Regions from separate parts of the Paenibacillus sp. Cedars genome, predicted to be linked through region 2. Evidence: riboswitches for the same ligand, from Rfam matches in the RefSeq annotation. Region 2 holds a riboswitch; each other region holds the start of a gene.

The links. A riboswitch is a leader RNA that binds a small molecule or an ion and turns the genes downstream of it on or off. The one in region 2 is predicted to bind ZMP and ZTP.
Region 1: linked by a shared signal. The riboswitch ahead of purT (phosphoribosylglycinamide formyltransferase 2) and the one ahead of B9D94_RS11420 (bifunctional 5,10-methylenetetrahydrofolate dehydrogenase/5,10-methenyltetrahydrofolate cyclohydrolase) in region 2 are both predicted to bind ZMP and ZTP.
Region 3: linked by a shared signal. The riboswitch ahead of rpiB (ribose 5-phosphate isomerase B) and the one ahead of B9D94_RS11420 (bifunctional 5,10-methylenetetrahydrofolate dehydrogenase/5,10-methenyltetrahydrofolate cyclohydrolase) in region 2 are both predicted to bind ZMP and ZTP.

What each region holds. Positions count from the first base shown of each region.
Region 1 is NZ_CP020866.1:2,306,819-2,312,323, reverse strand. It holds gene B9D94_RS12310 (MATE family efflux transporter) at 1-9, opposite strand, end outside; gene purT (phosphoribosylglycinamide formyltransferase 2) at 320-1,480, opposite strand; ZMP/ZTP riboswitch at 1,567-1,647, opposite strand; gene B9D94_RS12300 (LysR family transcriptional regulator) at 1,714-2,589, opposite strand; gene dapA (4-hydroxy-tetrahydrodipicolinate synthase) at 2,701-3,594, shown strand; gene B9D94_RS12290 (ATP-binding protein) at 3,762-5,201, shown strand; gene B9D94_RS12285 (hypothetical protein) at 5,229-5,505, shown strand, end outside.
Region 2 is NZ_CP020866.1:2,082,828-2,088,332, reverse strand. It holds gene B9D94_RS11430 (glycoside hydrolase family 32 protein) at 1-1,377, opposite strand, end outside; gene B9D94_RS11425 (LacI family DNA-binding transcriptional regulator) at 1,558-2,556, opposite strand; gene B9D94_RS11420 (bifunctional 5,10-methylenetetrahydrofolate dehydrogenase/5,10-methenyltetrahydrofolate cyclohydrolase) at 2,800-3,648, opposite strand; ZMP/ZTP riboswitch at 3,719-3,798, opposite strand; gene B9D94_RS11415 (permease) at 3,954-4,970, shown strand; gene B9D94_RS11410 (TIGR03943 family putative permease subunit) at 4,999-5,505, shown strand, end outside.
Region 3 is NZ_CP020866.1:6,331,196-6,336,700, reverse strand. It holds gene B9D94_RS30405 (TIGR01440 family protein) at 1-548, opposite strand, end outside; gene rpiB (ribose 5-phosphate isomerase B) at 638-1,102, opposite strand; ZMP/ZTP riboswitch at 1,217-1,298, opposite strand; gene B9D94_RS30395 (low molecular weight protein arginine phosphatase) at 1,395-1,982, opposite strand; gene B9D94_RS30390 (manganese efflux pump MntP) at 2,037-2,600, opposite strand; gene B9D94_RS30385 (L-threonylcarbamoyladenylate synthase) at 2,770-3,807, opposite strand; gene spoIIR (stage II sporulation protein R) at 4,126-4,821, opposite strand; gene B9D94_RS30375 (FtsW/RodA/SpoVE family cell cycle protein) at 5,100-5,505, opposite strand, start outside.

The DNA of each region.
Region 1 (5,505 bases), 220 kb from region 2:
ATCTCTCATGTTATTTCTCCTATGCCTGTAGAGCGTTCTATTTATATGTTGAAATGAATCCCGTGATAAGGCCCCAAGTGATCGGTTTATGGGGATATGGACCATCGTATTCCTGTGTATCTTATCATGAACGATCGTAAATTTCTGCATATTTATTATTAATTTTTAAATTACATATACTCGTCTCGGCACCACGGCACGGCAATAGCGAAACGGATCCTCGCGGCTGCTTCCTATAGAAATAGGCCAACCGGGAAGTGCCGGTTGACCTTAGAGCATGATCAAGAGGGACAAGCAAGAAGGGTTACACTTTAAGCGTTTAAACTTCTTCTACAGCAAGCATCTCCCATGCTTTTTTTGCACGTGAACGTGCCTCTTCTACATGGCTGGCCGTGGACAGCGCAACCGCGACGCGTCTTCCGACCTTGGTTACAGGCTTGCCAAAAATGCGCAGCTGAGTGTTCGGAACGGCAAGTGCCCGCTCAGCACCGGTAACCGTATAATGTTCCAGCTCTTTCGGTGCTTTCAACGGCCGGCTGGCTCCAGGCGTGATCCATTCGATCTCGGGTATCGGATACCCGAGAATGGCACGTACATGAAGCGCAAATTCGGACAGGTTTTGTGTGACAAGCGTAACCAAGCCGGTATCATGCGGCCTTGGAGATACTTCACTGAAGTACACTTTGTTCTCGGTCAAGAACAGCTCTACCCCAAACAATCCGAACCCGCCAAGCTCGTCGGTAATCGCCTTTGCTATACCTTTGGCTTCCTCAATCTGCTCTTCCGACATGTTATGCGGCTGCCAGGATTCGATGTAATCTCCACTCTCCTGGATATGCCCGATTGGCGCGCAGTAGTTTGTCCCACTCACAGAGCGAACCGTCAGAAGTGTAATCTCGGATTGAAACGTAATAAATTCCTCAATGATCACTCTCCCGTTCTGCACCCGGCCGCCTTCCATGGCAATATTCCAGCAGGACGCGATCTCATCTACTGAGCGGCAGACACTCTGGCCTTTTCCGGAAGAGCTCATAAGCGGTTTAATGACACACGGAAATCCCATCTCCCGCACAGCCTGAACAAACTCCTCATACGTATCGGCAAACCGATAACCCGCAGTCGGCAGCCCCAGCTTCTCCGACGCCAGTCGGCGGATGCCTTCCCGATCCATCGTCAGTTTCGCGGCTCTCGCGGTAGGAATAACGCGGTATCCCTCTTCCTCCAGCTTCACAAGCTCCGACGTTGCCAGTGCTTCAATCTCGGGAACGATCAAATCCGGCTTCTCCTGCTCTATGATCTCGCGCAGCTTATCCCCATCCAGCATATCAATGACATAACTGCGATGGGCGACATGCATGGCGGGAGCATCGGCATAACGATCAACGGCGATGGTTTCAACGCCCAGTCTCTGTGCCTCGATGACAACCTCTTTTCCCAGTTCTCCTGATCCTAGCAGCAGTATTTTCTTCGTTTTCAACATCGTTGTGATATCCCCTTTTTTTCATAGTTTCAGAGATGATAGAAGTCATTAGAATAATAAAAGAGGTAAGGGAAATAAGCTTCCCTTACCTCTGCCCAGGCGTACGGCCGTTGTCATCCATGTGCTCCCTCATGGTCCCCCATGCTACGCCAGTCACACATAAACCTATACATTGTTAGCTAAATCATACTTAATCTTTCCCTTAAATGCAATATCATCGGACAGAGCTTTTTCTAGGGTTTGGATATCATCATATCGATGAAATCTCTCTGCGCATGCGAGATCCATTTCTTAGGATGTATCACCATCTGTATGCCCAGTCGGATATCCGGATGGATAAAGGGAAGAACAGCCAGCTCTCCCCGCTTGATTTCCGCTTCGGCTACCATGCGGGGCAACAGCGAAATCCCCGAACCGGACATGACATAGCGCTTAATCGCTTCGGGATTGCCTAATTCCAATCCTATACGTAAGGGAACGCCGCGGGCACGAAGGACCTTTTCCAGCATGATACGATAATTGCAGCTATCCTCGGTCATAATCCATTCTACATCAGCCAGATGTTCAAGCTTAATGACGGGATGAACATGCAGAGGATGATTCGGGTGAGCGACCAGTAATAGAGGTTCCTCCCTGATTCGAATCCATGTTAAGGATGAATCAGACGGGTTATGTTCCAGCATGAGACCCATATCGTACTCGCCTTCCCTCACTTTACTCACAATGCGGTCTTCACGATCTGGCTGCAAACGAATGGAAAGATCCTCATATTGATGTCTTAGCCGATGTACGACCGGCGGAAGAAAATAAGCGGCTAACGAGTCGATGGTCCCTATCGATAAGGTGCCCCCGCCTTGTTTGGTCAGCTTTTCCTTCGACTGCTGGAACAGGTCCAGCATCTGAACTGCATACTTCAGAAGCTCCTCTCCGGACTTCGTCAACCGCAGACCTTTGCCGTATCGCTCAAACAGCTTGACGCCATATTCCTTCTCCAGCTTCTGAATCTGAGTGGTTACGCTGGATTGAGCATATCCTAACTCCTCCGCAGCTTTCGTGAAACTTTGACGATCCGCCACTTCCTTGAATGTTTGCAGGTAGATGAGTTCCATCTCGCTCTCCTTATCAATAATATTGATAATAATTATCTATTATTATAGATAACACTGATCCTGATTGCCATGATACAGTATAACCACAACCAATGAAATGGAGGAAGGGCCATGTTGAATGAGCAGCAGCTGCATGGAATTTATGTGCCTGTCATTACACCCTTTTCACAGGATTATGAGCTGGACCTTATTTCGTATCAACGTTATGTAGAGAACTTGTTAACCCATGACATTCAGGGTTTGGTCATCAACGGTACGACCGGTGAGGCGCCAACGGTTACGTGGGAGGAGGTTGTTCGGCTTACAGGGGAAACCCGGAGAATTCTGGGCAAGCGGCAATTGCCGCTTGTCATCGGTACAGGAACGAACGATACGGTCTCCAGCGTGAAACGGACGGAACAGGCAGCGCTTATCGGTGCCAATGCCGTATTGGTAGTCACACCTTACTACAGCCGTCCTTCAATAGAAGGGATCATGGAACACTTCCGTCAAGTGTCCGAGGTCGGTATACCGGTTATCTTATATGAAGTTCCTTCGCGTACAGGTATCCGGCTGCCGGTCGATGCCATAAGAAGAATCATGGATTTGCCTGGTGTGATTGGCATGAAGGATAGTACCTCAAGTACGGAGTTAATGAAGGAATTATCACAGAATCGTACGAAGCCTGTTCTTTGCGGGGATGATATTCACTTCCAGGAAATGCTGTATCATGGCGCTTCCGGCGGGATTCTGGCGTCTGCCAACGTGAATACCGAGGCCTACATTCGCATGTATCAATTAGCTGCCCAAGGGGACTATTTTCGGTCTGAACTGGAATTTGAAGTGCTGATTCCGTGTATTCAGAAGCTGTTCGCAGAATCTAATCCGGCTCCACTCAAATGGCTGCTCGCCAAGCAAGGGCTCATCTCTAATGACACTCTTCGTCTGCCGATGGCACCCATTTCGGAGGAGCTAAAGCTATCCTTTGAAAAGGTCCTGCGAAATCTGTTCTTTCACACGCGTTGAGCAGTAAGTTGCTCTAAGAAAAAGGCAAGGAGGATTTGTTGCCTTGCCTTTTCTGTATGGCGGGCAGCCAAAGCCAAAGATCAATAGAATAGGATTGATGAAAGATAGGGACCAACATATAATATGGGTAACTTCGATCCTTGCAGATATTTGAGAGGAGACTTGCAGTGCTGCCCTATCCCAACCAAAATCCTGATTTTGCTTTTGAACAAGCTGTAATTGGAATGGCAATTGTTTCACTTGATGGAACTCTACTTAAGGCCAATACGGCACTAAGTGATCTATTGGGTTACACGCAGCAAGCGTTAACTGCCGGGGCGCAGCAAGCGGAAAGCATACGCATGCTATTGAATTGTATCGTTCAAAACGTAAAGGCATCTCAAGATCATCAGCAATCCATAAACCCTTTTGAACATACCTATCATCATCCAGAGAAGCACAAGCTCTACCTCAACATACATACCGGGATTGAGCTGGATACGGAGAAGAATCCCAAGTCGTACTGGGTACAGCTTGAGGATCGAACGCTGCACCGTCAGCTTATGGAGCAGCTCGAACAGAAGGAACAGAAACTCATCGAGAAAGAACATACATTCCTGCAGCTGCTGGAGATTCTCCCCCTCTCTGTACTCATCACCAAGAAGGGTATTGTCCAGTACGTTAATCCCGCAGCGCTCAGAATGGTAAAAGCCACGCATCCCCGTGATGTTCTTGGCATTTCAACAGATGTAGTGGTCGATGTATCGTCTCATAATGACCTGATCAAGCGCCGTATGCGATATGAGAAAGATGGGGTTATTGGAAGCGTCAACTATCTGATCCGCTGCCTGGACGGGCAAGAGAAGATTGTCAGCGGCTGCACGATAATGGTCCACTATGAAGGTGATACAGCCGCCTTGGGCATCTTCAAAGACATCACCGAGCAGCGGATGGAAGAGGACCGCGTAATGCAGTCTGAGAAGCTAACGACCGCTGGACAGCTGGCCGCAGGAATCGCCCATGAAATCAGGAATCCGTTAACATCCATTAACGGATTTGTGAAGCTGCTGCGATCTTCGGAAAGCAGCAACGAGCTATATTTTGAAATTATTGAATCGGAGCTTAAACGCATTGAGCTGATTGTCAACGAACTGCTGGTGCTCTCCAAGCCGCAAGGGGTTCATGTCAGCGGTCCAATCGAAGTACTGCCGATTCTGGAGCAGATTATTACACTGATGAAGGTTCAAGCCGCACTCAAAAATATCGAAATCATTCCTCATTACCCGGATGTCCCGATATCCGTTCAGGGTGAGGTCAATCAGCTTAAGCAAGTCTTTATCAATCTGCTGAAAAATGCGATGGAAGCGATGAATCAAGGGGGAACCATCACCGTAGACATGCTGCGCAGCGGCCACAATGTTCAAATTGTAGTGCAGGACGAAGGGATTGGGATGACTCCTGAGCAGATCCAATCCTTGGGACAGCCTTTTTTCACAACCAAAGATACAGGAACGGGACTCGGTCTCATGATAACCAAGAACATTATTCACAATCACGGCGGAACGATGAACGTGGAGAGCGTGCCTGATCATGGGACAACCTTTACGATTCAATTACCCACCTTATGAAATCACCCAATATTGGAGGAATACGGTATGGATAATCAGAATCCAAATACCCATAAACAATTTGCAATGGACTGCTTCAATCAGGTGTGGGATATCTTAGAGAACAAACAGCGTACACCCCAAGAGGAAGAGGACATGATTCATATGTGTCACAGTTCTTTCTGGCATTGGACCCGGGTCGAGGATCATACACAGCGCAACCTTTCGATTGGATATTGGCAGCTCTCCAGAGTGTATGCGGTAGTGAGGCAAGGCGATCAAGCGCTGCGTTATGCCAAGCGCTGCATCACCATTGGCTCATCCG
Region 2 (5,505 bases):
TGTAAACACCTCTTCGCCATCGTTGATGAACAGCTCGACCGAAGAGATGTCCACAAACAGATGAAATTTGATCGAATTTCTTTCGGTTGGCAGCTTACAGGATCGAACCGTTCCGTAATCACTGACAATCGATGCTCCCGAAGAAGAGCGATCCAGCGTAACCTTCCGTTTGCCGGATTCATATCGAATAACGGTTCGTTCCCCTTCGCCAGCCCGAAATTCAATGCCAACAACGTCCGCTTCGATTGCTTGGAACTCGCATATCATCTCGAATGCGGTCCCTTGCACCCCCTTGTAGCTCTTCACTTCGCTGTGAAGCGTATCCGCTGCCTCTGCGACCTTGTCGCGGAGCACCTGAAGCTCGGGGACCGGCTGTTGATTCAACCTGCCTTCACGGAACGTAAGCATACGAGGAAGCGTCAAACAATGGGCCCAGCCATGCGAGTCGGTGGGATACCCGATATCCGGCAAACCCATCCAGCCCACCATGATGCGCCGGTCTTTCTCATCCAGCATGGTCTGCGGCGCGTAGAAATCAAAACCTCTGTCCAGCTCGCAAAAGGAGCCGTGATCCAACTCCAGCGTATCCCTCTTCAGCGGTTTACCTGAAATATAGCCGGATTGATATATGTTTTGAAAATGGTCATCCTCCGGAAGCAGCCCTTGTGGTGAAAACAGCAGCACCCCTTGGCCTTCCAGTTCAAAATAGTCAGGGCATTCCCACATATAGCCGAAATGCTCAAGACGGGTTTGAATCTCCCCTTTGAATTCCCAAGACAGCAAATCCGAAGATTCGTAGATGACTGCCGAACCGGTCTGATCAACCCTTTGGGCGCCGATGACGAACCGGTATTTGTCTTGGTCTTTCCATACTTTCGGATCCCGGAAGTGTTCGGTATATCCGTCCGGCACATGATCGATCAGCGGCTTATCAAGCTTCGTGATCGATCCGTCGCGGTCCATCACAGCCATGCATTGATAAGATTGCCTGTTCCATTCCTCGTCCCGGGCATTCCCGGTATATAACAGATACAGTTTGTTGTCTTTCACGATCCCGCTGCCTGAATATGCGCCATAAGCATCAAACAGCTGCCCTGGTTCAATGGCGATGCCTTTGTTATGCCAATGCACCAGATCCTTCGAGGAAGTATGATACCAATATTTCAAGCCATGAAACGTCCCCAAAGGAAACCATTGATAAAACAAGTGATATTCCCCGTTATAATAAGAAAATCCGTTGGGATCATTCATCAACCCCATGACGGGCTGTATGTGAAACGTCTGTCTCCATTCGCTTCGTCTCGCCTGCCTCCTTAATGAAGCAATCTCTTCGGGAGAAGCCTGATTCAAGCGGCGGTATTTCAGTTCTCTGTCCATATCTCTTCTCCTTATAAATGGGCTAACTAAAGAATCAAACAGACGTGCTGCAGGTGTACGTGAACAAAACCAATCATAGTGGAACCGGTTCCAATCAAGTGTAAAAATAATGAACTCAGTTCCATTACAAGCAGCAAACGCCTGAGTTGGAACCGGTTCCGTTTTTTTAGTATAAAATAACTAATTCAGATTGTCAACGCTTTCCCGATGAATCATCTCGCAATTCATGACCGTCAGGAGATCCGCAGGCTCGTCGTTGACCAGCTTGATAATATGCTGTGCAGCGAGGTGCCCCGCTTGAAAATATCCATATTTAACCGTGGTCAATCCGGGGTGAATCACCTCGGTTACATCGTATCCGCCAAATCCGGTAACGGAGAGTTCGCTGGGAATTTGAATGCCCTTCATATGCGCAGCTTTCATCACGCCAAGCGCGATGTTGTCCGTGGCGCAGACCACCGCCGTTGGCAGCGTTCGATTAGATTGGAAAATCGTCAACGCGGTCTGAACGCCATCTGACATTTTAAATCCACTTTCATAGAGATCGAGATTCACTTCCACACCAACATGCTCGCTCACCGCTTTCAGAAACCCTTCCTTTCGTTTGACCCCAACCGCAACGTCTTTTTCCGTAACACCAATATAAGCTATGTTACGATGTCCCTTGGACAGTACATAACGCCCCATGTCATAGCCTGCGGCATAGTCGTTATAAATCATGCTGTGAACATCCTTGTGCTGTTGTCCGAGCAGAAGAACGGGAATGCCGATCTCTTTAATCGCGGCAAGATGCGTCTCCGTCACCTGTGTGGCGAATAGAATGATCCCTGATATTTTTTGTCTGGCGAGGTCATACAGCGCCTCAATCTCTCGGGATAAATCCTGGCTTGCATTAATGATGAGAAGCTGATATCCGTGTTCCCTTAGTTCTTCGTCCATTCCGGCCACGGTCTGCGATGCGGAAAATGAGTCCAGACGCGGCATAATGGTGCCGATCATACTGGTTTTTTTCGCTTTTAAGCTCTGTGCAAAAGAATTCGGAATATAGCCGGTTTCCTGAATGACCTGCTCAATCTTTCGGCGTGTCGCATGGCTTACGGATCCTCCGTTTAAGAAACGGGAGACCGTGCTTTTGGCAACTCCGGCTTTGTGAGCGATATCGGCGATCGTGTTCTTCATTCACTGATCACCGGAGCCGCACAACAGGCTTTGATTCGTGTATGCATGAAGCTCTCCCCTTCGATTTCGCATTTCTATAACTATACCATGACCTCCGGGCGTCCGTGAAATTGCAGGCCTAGGGCCTATCATTTTATAGCCATACCTCTCTAAGATCCAAACTTTGGCGTGGATAAAGCGATTCGAAGGGGATTATTCTTGGTTCCCCTTTACTTAACATGCAGATGGTCTATGGCTTTCCCCTTAGACTTGCACGGTTCGCTCAGCCGATTCTACGGTATGCTTCAGCAGCGTAGCAATCGTAACAGGACCCACGCCGGCAGGTACCGGCGTAATCGCGGAAGCAGCCTTCGCGCAAGCTTCATAATCGCAGTCACCGATATTCCCTTTGTTATAGCCTGCATCCAATACAACGGCCCCCGGCTTGATCCAGTTCCCTTGAATAAAATTGGGTTTGCCTACGGCAGCAACAACAATATCCGCCTGCGAGACAATATTGGCGAGATCCTTCGTTCTCGAATGACAGATCGTAACCGTAGCATTGCGATTCAGCAGCATCATCGATACCGGCTTGCCGAGAATCGGACTGCGTCCAACAATGACGGCATGTTTCCCTTCAATCGGCAGGTTGTAATAATCCATAATCGCAAGTATCGCCGCAGGCGTACAGGAAGGATAGTCGGCAAAACCAAACGCATTTTGCGAGAACCCAAGCGTGGTGACCCCGTCCACATCTTTTTCAATACGGATGGTATCAAAAGCCGCTCGTTCATCGATATGATGGGGTACCGGATGCTGCAGCAGAATGCCGTGAACATTGGGATCCTCATTCAGCTCTTGAATGGCAGCCATCAGTTCCTCCGTTGTTGTCGACTCGTCTAGCACCACTTTTTTGGATATAATTCCAAGCCGCTCACAGGCATTTCCCTTCATTCGCACATAGGTTGCCGAAGCCGGATCTTCTCCTACCAATATCGTTGCCAGGCAAGGGGTTACCCCTTTCTCCTTAAGCTCCTGCACCTTCACGGCCAGCTTGGCCTTGATATCGTCGGATACCAGCTTTCCATCCAAAATCAGAGGTTCCTTACTCATTGCACATCCGCTCCTTCGCCATTGTTATTGTAATAAACATAAAGAGGCAAGGCGACATCTCTGTCTCCTTACCTCTTGCCCAGGCGTACGGCATATGATCCTATGTGCTCCCTCTTGGTGACCCAAGTTACGCCAGTAACACATAGATAACTTTTTTTAATATACCATGACTTTGGACTTCACGCTACCAGGATGATACGCCCGTTCCAAATCGTAATCTTTTTGATTAAATTATTAAAAACACGTATGTTGCCGATTGTCCAAGCATAGAATGTGCTAAGAACATTTCGCTTCAGGAGGACTTGATGAAACATCCCGTTGTATTTAAAATGCTGCCCTTCATCCTGCCGCTTGTCTTCGTGATTCCGGTCTTAACGATATGGCTGCAAAATGGTTCTGGTTCCAGGCTCGTCGAAATCCTTGACATGCAGCAGGTCAAAACCATTTTTACTGGCATCTTCCTTGAGGCGCTACCTTTTGTTTTGCTAGGCGTGCTGCTCTCGTCCCTTCTGCAAATGTTTGTAAAAGAGCAATGGGTGCGCCGACTTATACCCAAAAATCCGCTCATCGGCGTTTTGTTTGCTTCCATGCTGGGCATCGTGCTTCCCATATGTGAATGCGGGATGATACCGGTCGTCCGAAGGTTGATGTTAAAAGGGATGCCTGCCTACATCGCAGTCACCTTTATCCTCAGCGGCCCCATACTGAATCCGGTCGTGTTCGCCGCAACCATCATGGCCTTCCGCTCGCATCCCGAAGTGGTGATCGGCCGGATGGGACTAGCATTGGCCGTTGCCGTGACGGTAGGTTTAATCGTATATGTATTCTCCAAACATAATCCGCTCAAGCGATCCTTTCAGGAGTTTACCGAACAGGGCTCCGTCAATGGGGGACGGAAAATGCATGAGCACCCTAAAACATGGAGAAGCATGTTTGTTCACGCCGGAGACGAATTAATTGAAATGACCAAGTATCTGGTTCTTGGCGCGTTCTTGACCGCCTGTATCCAATCCTTCATTCCAAGGGATGAATTGTTGGCATTAGGAAACGGTCCTGCCGCCTCATATCTGTTCATGATGGGGTTTGCGTTTATATTGTCGCTCTGCTCGACTTCGGATGCCTTTGTCGCGTCTGCGTTCACGCACAGCTTTTCGGTCGGTCCACTGGTTTCCTTTCTTGTTCTCGGCCCGATGCTGGATTTCAAAAGCTTGCTTATGCTGTCCGCTACGTTCAAGACCAAATTCGTAATCGGTCTAAGCCTGCTGGTTATCACGCTGGTCTTTATCGGCTCTATAGCCGTTGATGCTCTGTTTCGAGGTTAGCTTATTGGGGAGGAGGCTGATGTAAACGATGATTTCCAGCTTGGCTATACGGGGCCATTATGTGCTTCGGTCGCTGCTCATTGCAGCTCTTGCCTTCTATATCATGCATCTGAATGCTACAGAGTCTCTTCATTATTACCTGGCTCCACACATGCAGACCCTGCTGCTGCTCTGTCCGGTCCCGCTTCTATTCATTGCATTCGGTATGCTGTGGCACGCTCTTGGGGGTGATACCGGAGAGGTGTGTGATTGCGAGCATCCCCTGCCTAACGGCTTTGTCAAAAACATGACCGTCTACGGGTTGTTCGCAGTACCGCTGCTGTTCGGCCAGCTTCTGCCGAATCAAGCTCTTGGAAGCGACATGGCTTCCAAAAAAGGCATGATCTACACCTATCCGAACCCGGATGTCCGCCGTAAGGCCGAGGACCAGAACGCCTCTGCATCCTCTGAGACAAATAACCACTCTCTATCTGCTGATCAATCGGCGACCCAAGACGCCTCGCAGCAGGAGCTGTTTAATGCCAAGGACATCTAC
Region 3 (5,505 bases), 2.2 Mb from region 2:
CGGTACACCGCACGCTCCCCGCCAATCAGCTTCGGCCGGGTATAGGCAGCCGTAACGCGAGCCTCACCAACATAACGCACGCTTGGCCGGAAAGGTACCGCCACTCGCCGCAAATGCATGCCGATCAGCGTCTCGCCAATATCGACTCCTGCATGAGCTTCAATGGATTCCGCAAGGCAAGGCTCCTTCATGCTGCGATAGGCCGCCGAAGCCATAGATCCGCCTGCTCCCAGTATGGGAACAGCCGCCACTTCCGTCAAGCGCAGCCGCTCAAGCAGATCGCGCTCCATGACAAGTGCACGGTTCAAATGCTCACAGCATTGATAAGCCACAGCAAAACCGAACTCCGCTTGAACTTCGGCGATGCCTTGGAGAAGCTGCTGCGCAGTCTCAAGCGCGCCGCCTGTACCGATCCGGCGGCCGACCACTTCGCTGGTGCTGGCCCCGATGACCAGAACTTTACCCGGGCCCAAAACAGCCGCTTCGGCCAGTTCGCGGACAATGCCCGCTGTCTGTTCATTCAAGGAAATCTTAGAGATGTCCGTCATGTCACAGTCCTCCCGATGTTTTTTTCACAGAAGCACTTCATTCCCTCATCACGATAAGCCGCGATGAATAACATACTGATCGACACGAACTATCGCAATCCGTTCTTCAGGTAACGCTCCTCGATGGCTTTGATCTTGTTCACTCGGCCGACATGGCGTTCGCCTTGGCTGAAATCCGTTGTCAGCCATGCGCTTACGATCTCTGCTGCAAGTCCGGGACCGACTACGCGTTCACCCAGTGCAATCACATTGCTGTCATTATGTTCGCGCGTCGCTTTTGCCGAGAACACATCATGGGTCAGCGCGCAGCGGATACCGGGCACCTTGTTGGCCGCGATACTCATGCCAATCCCTGTACCACAGATCAGAATCCCGCGATCCGCTTCACCCGAGACCACCTTCTCGCACACCGGAAGCGCATAATCGGGATAATCCACAGAATCGGAGCAGCCGCAGCCAAGATCCTCCACCTCATGTCCCAGACCCCGAATGACCTCCACGATCTCCTCTTTCAGACGAATGCCGGCATGATCCGTACCCAATGCGATTTTCATCTATGAAAAACCCCCTCGTATGTTCGCTTTTGCGTTTTAGCTTGTTCCATTATAACTCAAATTCCGCGCAAAAGACGAAAAAAGAGCAGTCGGCGCACGTGTTGTGCTCCAAATGCTCTTTGCCCAGGCGACCGGCCGTATATTCCGATGCTCCATCGTGGTTTCATCCACTTCGTCGCCAGTTACACCGGATCCTTTGTTTTTCACCTTCATCTTAAATCAATACGGGGTGAAAGGCAAGCGGCTTTTTAGCCCAATTATACGCTCGCTTCTAAACACAAAAGGGGTCGCCCTATTTATGCCGCTCGGACTCCAGCTTGTCCAGCAATCGGAATAACGCCGTCCGAATCTCGGCCGCTGTCGCTTCGTATTCTTCCCGCGAACCGCCGAACGGATCGGAAATATCAAAGCTCGGAATGCGCTGACGCAGCTCAATCAGGCGTTCCCGATCGCTGTCACTTACATCCCTTCCGAGAGATCGGGCCAGCTCCAGCGTTGCATACAGGCTATCCTGCTCCTGCAGATCTTCGAGCACCCTGCGGTCATCCTCAACGAATTCCTTCAGCGTGTGCATCTTGTCTGCCGCATGCGGAAACTGACGAATGGCATACTGCTTATGCGACTGGGTCAACGTAAGAATCAGATCTGCCCACGCTACCAGTTGCGCCGTCAGAGGTTTGGACACCAAGCGGTCCTGGATATCCTGATCACGAAGTATCGATTCCGCGTGATGGGACACCGGCATTCCATCCACGGCCGATACACCTGCCGAACGAATCTCCAGCGGAGTTCCTCGCTGCTTGGACAGCTTGCGCAGCATCCCTTCAGCCATTGGACTGCGGCAAGTATTTCCCGTGCAAACAAACAGTATATTTTTCACAGTCCCGTTCCTCCTGTTAGTAGGTTCTTTGGGGATATTGTATCAAATATTGCGTTAAATGATAAACATGATGCCGAAGATGACCAAAATGAGTCCTCCGAGCATCTCGCCATACTCCCCCAGCTTATCGCTTACCTGGCGACCCAGCAGCAAGCCGAGAATCGACATCAAGCCGCCCACGATACCGAAAGAGACCACAATCAACCAAACATCATCCACGAACATGCCAAGCGAAACCCCCACCGAGAACGAATCGATGCTGACGCTGAGGGAAAACAGCAGCATGGCCAAAAAGGCGGTTGGATGAATTCGCTGGCCTTCTCCGCCACGCAAGGCATTATAAATCATATGTCCACCCAGCAGGAGCAGCAGCCCACCGGCTGCAAGCCCTGTAACGTGGCCCAATAATATTCCTACATAATGGCCGGCAAATAAACCCAGCAGGGGCATTAACATATGAAACAGCGCAATCATGAAACTAATGCCCAGCATATAGCCAAGGCGCATGCCGCTTCTCATCCCGACTCCGATTCCAAGCGAAAATGCGTCTAGCCCGAGTGCAACCGCCATCAGCAGAATCGCCGCAAGCTGTCCCGATTGGACAGACGCCTCCAACATGCTCATTCCCCCAAGTCCCATGGTCTTGTACACCATATGCGGACAAGGGTTAAATGATTCCAAAACCGTTTATTCGACTGGGGAATCCCGGCAAAGCCTCCCCTTCCTCTTGCATATTACGAGAAAGGATTGAGAGAATCACTCACAAACTGGTGCCAGGACTTGGAGTTCAATCCACATTGATGATGTGATGTCCCGCGGCCTTCAGCAGCCGGTTCATGACGGCTGCGCCAACGCCCCGATCCGGGCACGCTTCGGCCAGGATGAAGGTCGCGCCTTCGTCATCGAAGTGACGAAGGCCGGCGTACAGCCGGCGGGCCGCTTCCTCCGGCGCGGCCAGGCTGCCGAGCGAGACGGCAACGTCCGCGCGGTAGTGGCCGATGTGCTCGTCGAACGACAGCACACCGGTCACTTCTCCGCGCCGGGCGGCCGCCTCAAGCTCGGCCGCAATGCGTGCCGACACGGCGTCGGCACGCGGGCCCTGCACCACGCACATCGCACCCTTCGGTGCGTAGTGCGTGTACTTCATGCCCGGCGAGCGCGGCGCCGGGCCTTCCGCCTCCCCGGCGGCGCGCTGCAGCGCCGGGTCGAGGCGCACGCTTGCCGCTACGGCGGCAAGCTGCTCGGCCGTGACGCCGCCGGGGCGGAGCACCGTCACGGCGCCATCCTCGCCGACCTGCACAACGGTCGACTCGACGCCCACCCCGGCAGGGCCGCCGTCAAGCACGCCGTCAATGTAACCGGCGAGATCTGCCAGCACATGGCTGGCTAGCGTCGGGCTCGGCCGGCCCGAGCGGTTGGCGCTCGGTGCAGCAAGCGGACGCCCTGCAGCGCTGATCAGGGCAAGCGCAACGCTGTGATCAGGCATCCGCACAGCAACGGTATCCAGACCAGCGGTTACACGCGGTGACACAGCGTCCCGCTTCACGGGTAGTACCAGCGACAAAGGTCCGGGCCAAAAGGAGTCCATCAGCGCCCTTTCCGTTTCGTTCACATGCTGGACCAAACCCTCAAGCTGCGCAAGCTCCGAAATATGGACAATCAACGGATTGTCCGCCGGACGCCCCTTCGCAGCAAAGATGCGCTCCACCGCTTCGGTATTGCCCGCATCGGCACCGAGGCCATACACCGTTTCGGTCGGAAACGCCACCGTGCCGCCCTGGGCCAACACCAACCCGGCTTCCTGAAGCTCCGGCTCCGCCGCCATTTTCAAGCTCTCCTGGAAGAGCGAGGTTGGTACATGCCAAACCTTGGTTGTTGTCTCTGAATTATGGATGCCGCCATTCCGCTGTCCTTGTTGCAATCCGTCATTTCCGTTCTGTTCCATACCTACCCCAAGCTTTCTGTATATAAAATATATAAACATCAAATTCCGTTTTGCGCTTACTTCAAAAATAAAAAGTGCTTTGGTTCTTCAGTCCCGTGCCAGTTCCATTCGAAACCAGTCGCGCCAAAGAGAAAGCACTCTTCTATACTAAAGTTTATCATACACCGTCAGGATTGAACATCAATCCGCTCCTAATCCTTAAAACAGGCTCGCCACCCAATTCCAAATCCCCAGAAACATATCCCACAGAAAGAACCGAACTTCAGGTTTACTATCGCCTGCATTCTTCGGAGTTTCCTCCTGAGGCGTTTCGCCAGCGTCGGCAGAAGCCGTTTGGACACCCGTGTCAACGGATTGTGCCGCAGCATCCCCGCTGCCGCCATCAATGAAGCAGAGCGGCGGGAACAAAACACACCACCAGTTTTGGCCTTGGCCTTCGCCTAAAGTGATCCGCAGCGCATCATAGTCGCCGGCCGGATAGACCGTTCCCCCGTACAGCTTGGTTGGGAACGGCACTACGCCAAGCTCCACTTGATAACTGTAGGTAATGCCTCTTTTTCTCAATTCTTCCCCTACCAGCTGACGGATTTCCGGAAGATGCTGACGGGTTACTTCTTTGGCATCTTCAAGGCTCTGCGGATTCTCCAGCTGAAGAACCCAGAGCTGCATTTGCTCAACGACCGCGTCACGAATCTCTCGTTTCACGAGCTGATCGGACGGGTTATCTGAATTCGCGAGAATGCGAAGTCGAATCGATTCCTGGGGGATTGGACCGCCAACAACGGATGCATCAATCTGCTGTCCTTCCCACGTCATGATAACCATAAACATACAGGATAAGAGCACAACCATTTTCTTCACAATAATACGGAGGGTCTCACTATAATTCTTCATCTATGCCAGCCGCCTCTCTCAAACGAATAATCTATGATGCTATCAGTATGTCCGGCTGAGAGAGTTATAAACGTGGACTCTAGCAATTTGTTGGAAAAATCATAGATTCGCACAAATCAGGTTGCAAAAAAATAAAGATGCCCTCCCTAGGAACAGGGAACAGCATCTTTCGTTTTAGAGGGATATGGGTGTTCAGTGGGATTTCAAGATAATGGACATGGCCTATCTCAGATTAACTTGCGATACGCCATGATCATGTGACTCCTCATCCAAACAGACTATGCCTGCTTAGGCGAAGCCGGACGGTAAGCGTGGGGATCGGGCATATCTTCCTCCACTTCCTGCCCATGCAGTTTCACACTCATGGCTACCCCCAGACTGGCCATGCTGATGACGAGCGAGGTCCCCCCATAACTGATGAAAGGAAGTGTAATCCCGGTCAGTGGCATTAAACCGATGAACATCCCGATATTCTCGAAAATTTGGTACAAGAACATGGCAACGATCCCTATGATAAGAAACGGCCCGGCACGTTCTCGGGATTCAAGCGAAATCAGGATCAGCCGGTGGATCAATATGAAATACAACAGCAGCAGCACCGATGAGCCAATAAAACCGAATTCCTCGGCAATCTGTACAAAAATCGAATCCGAATACGCATACGGCACTCTGCCGGACTGGATC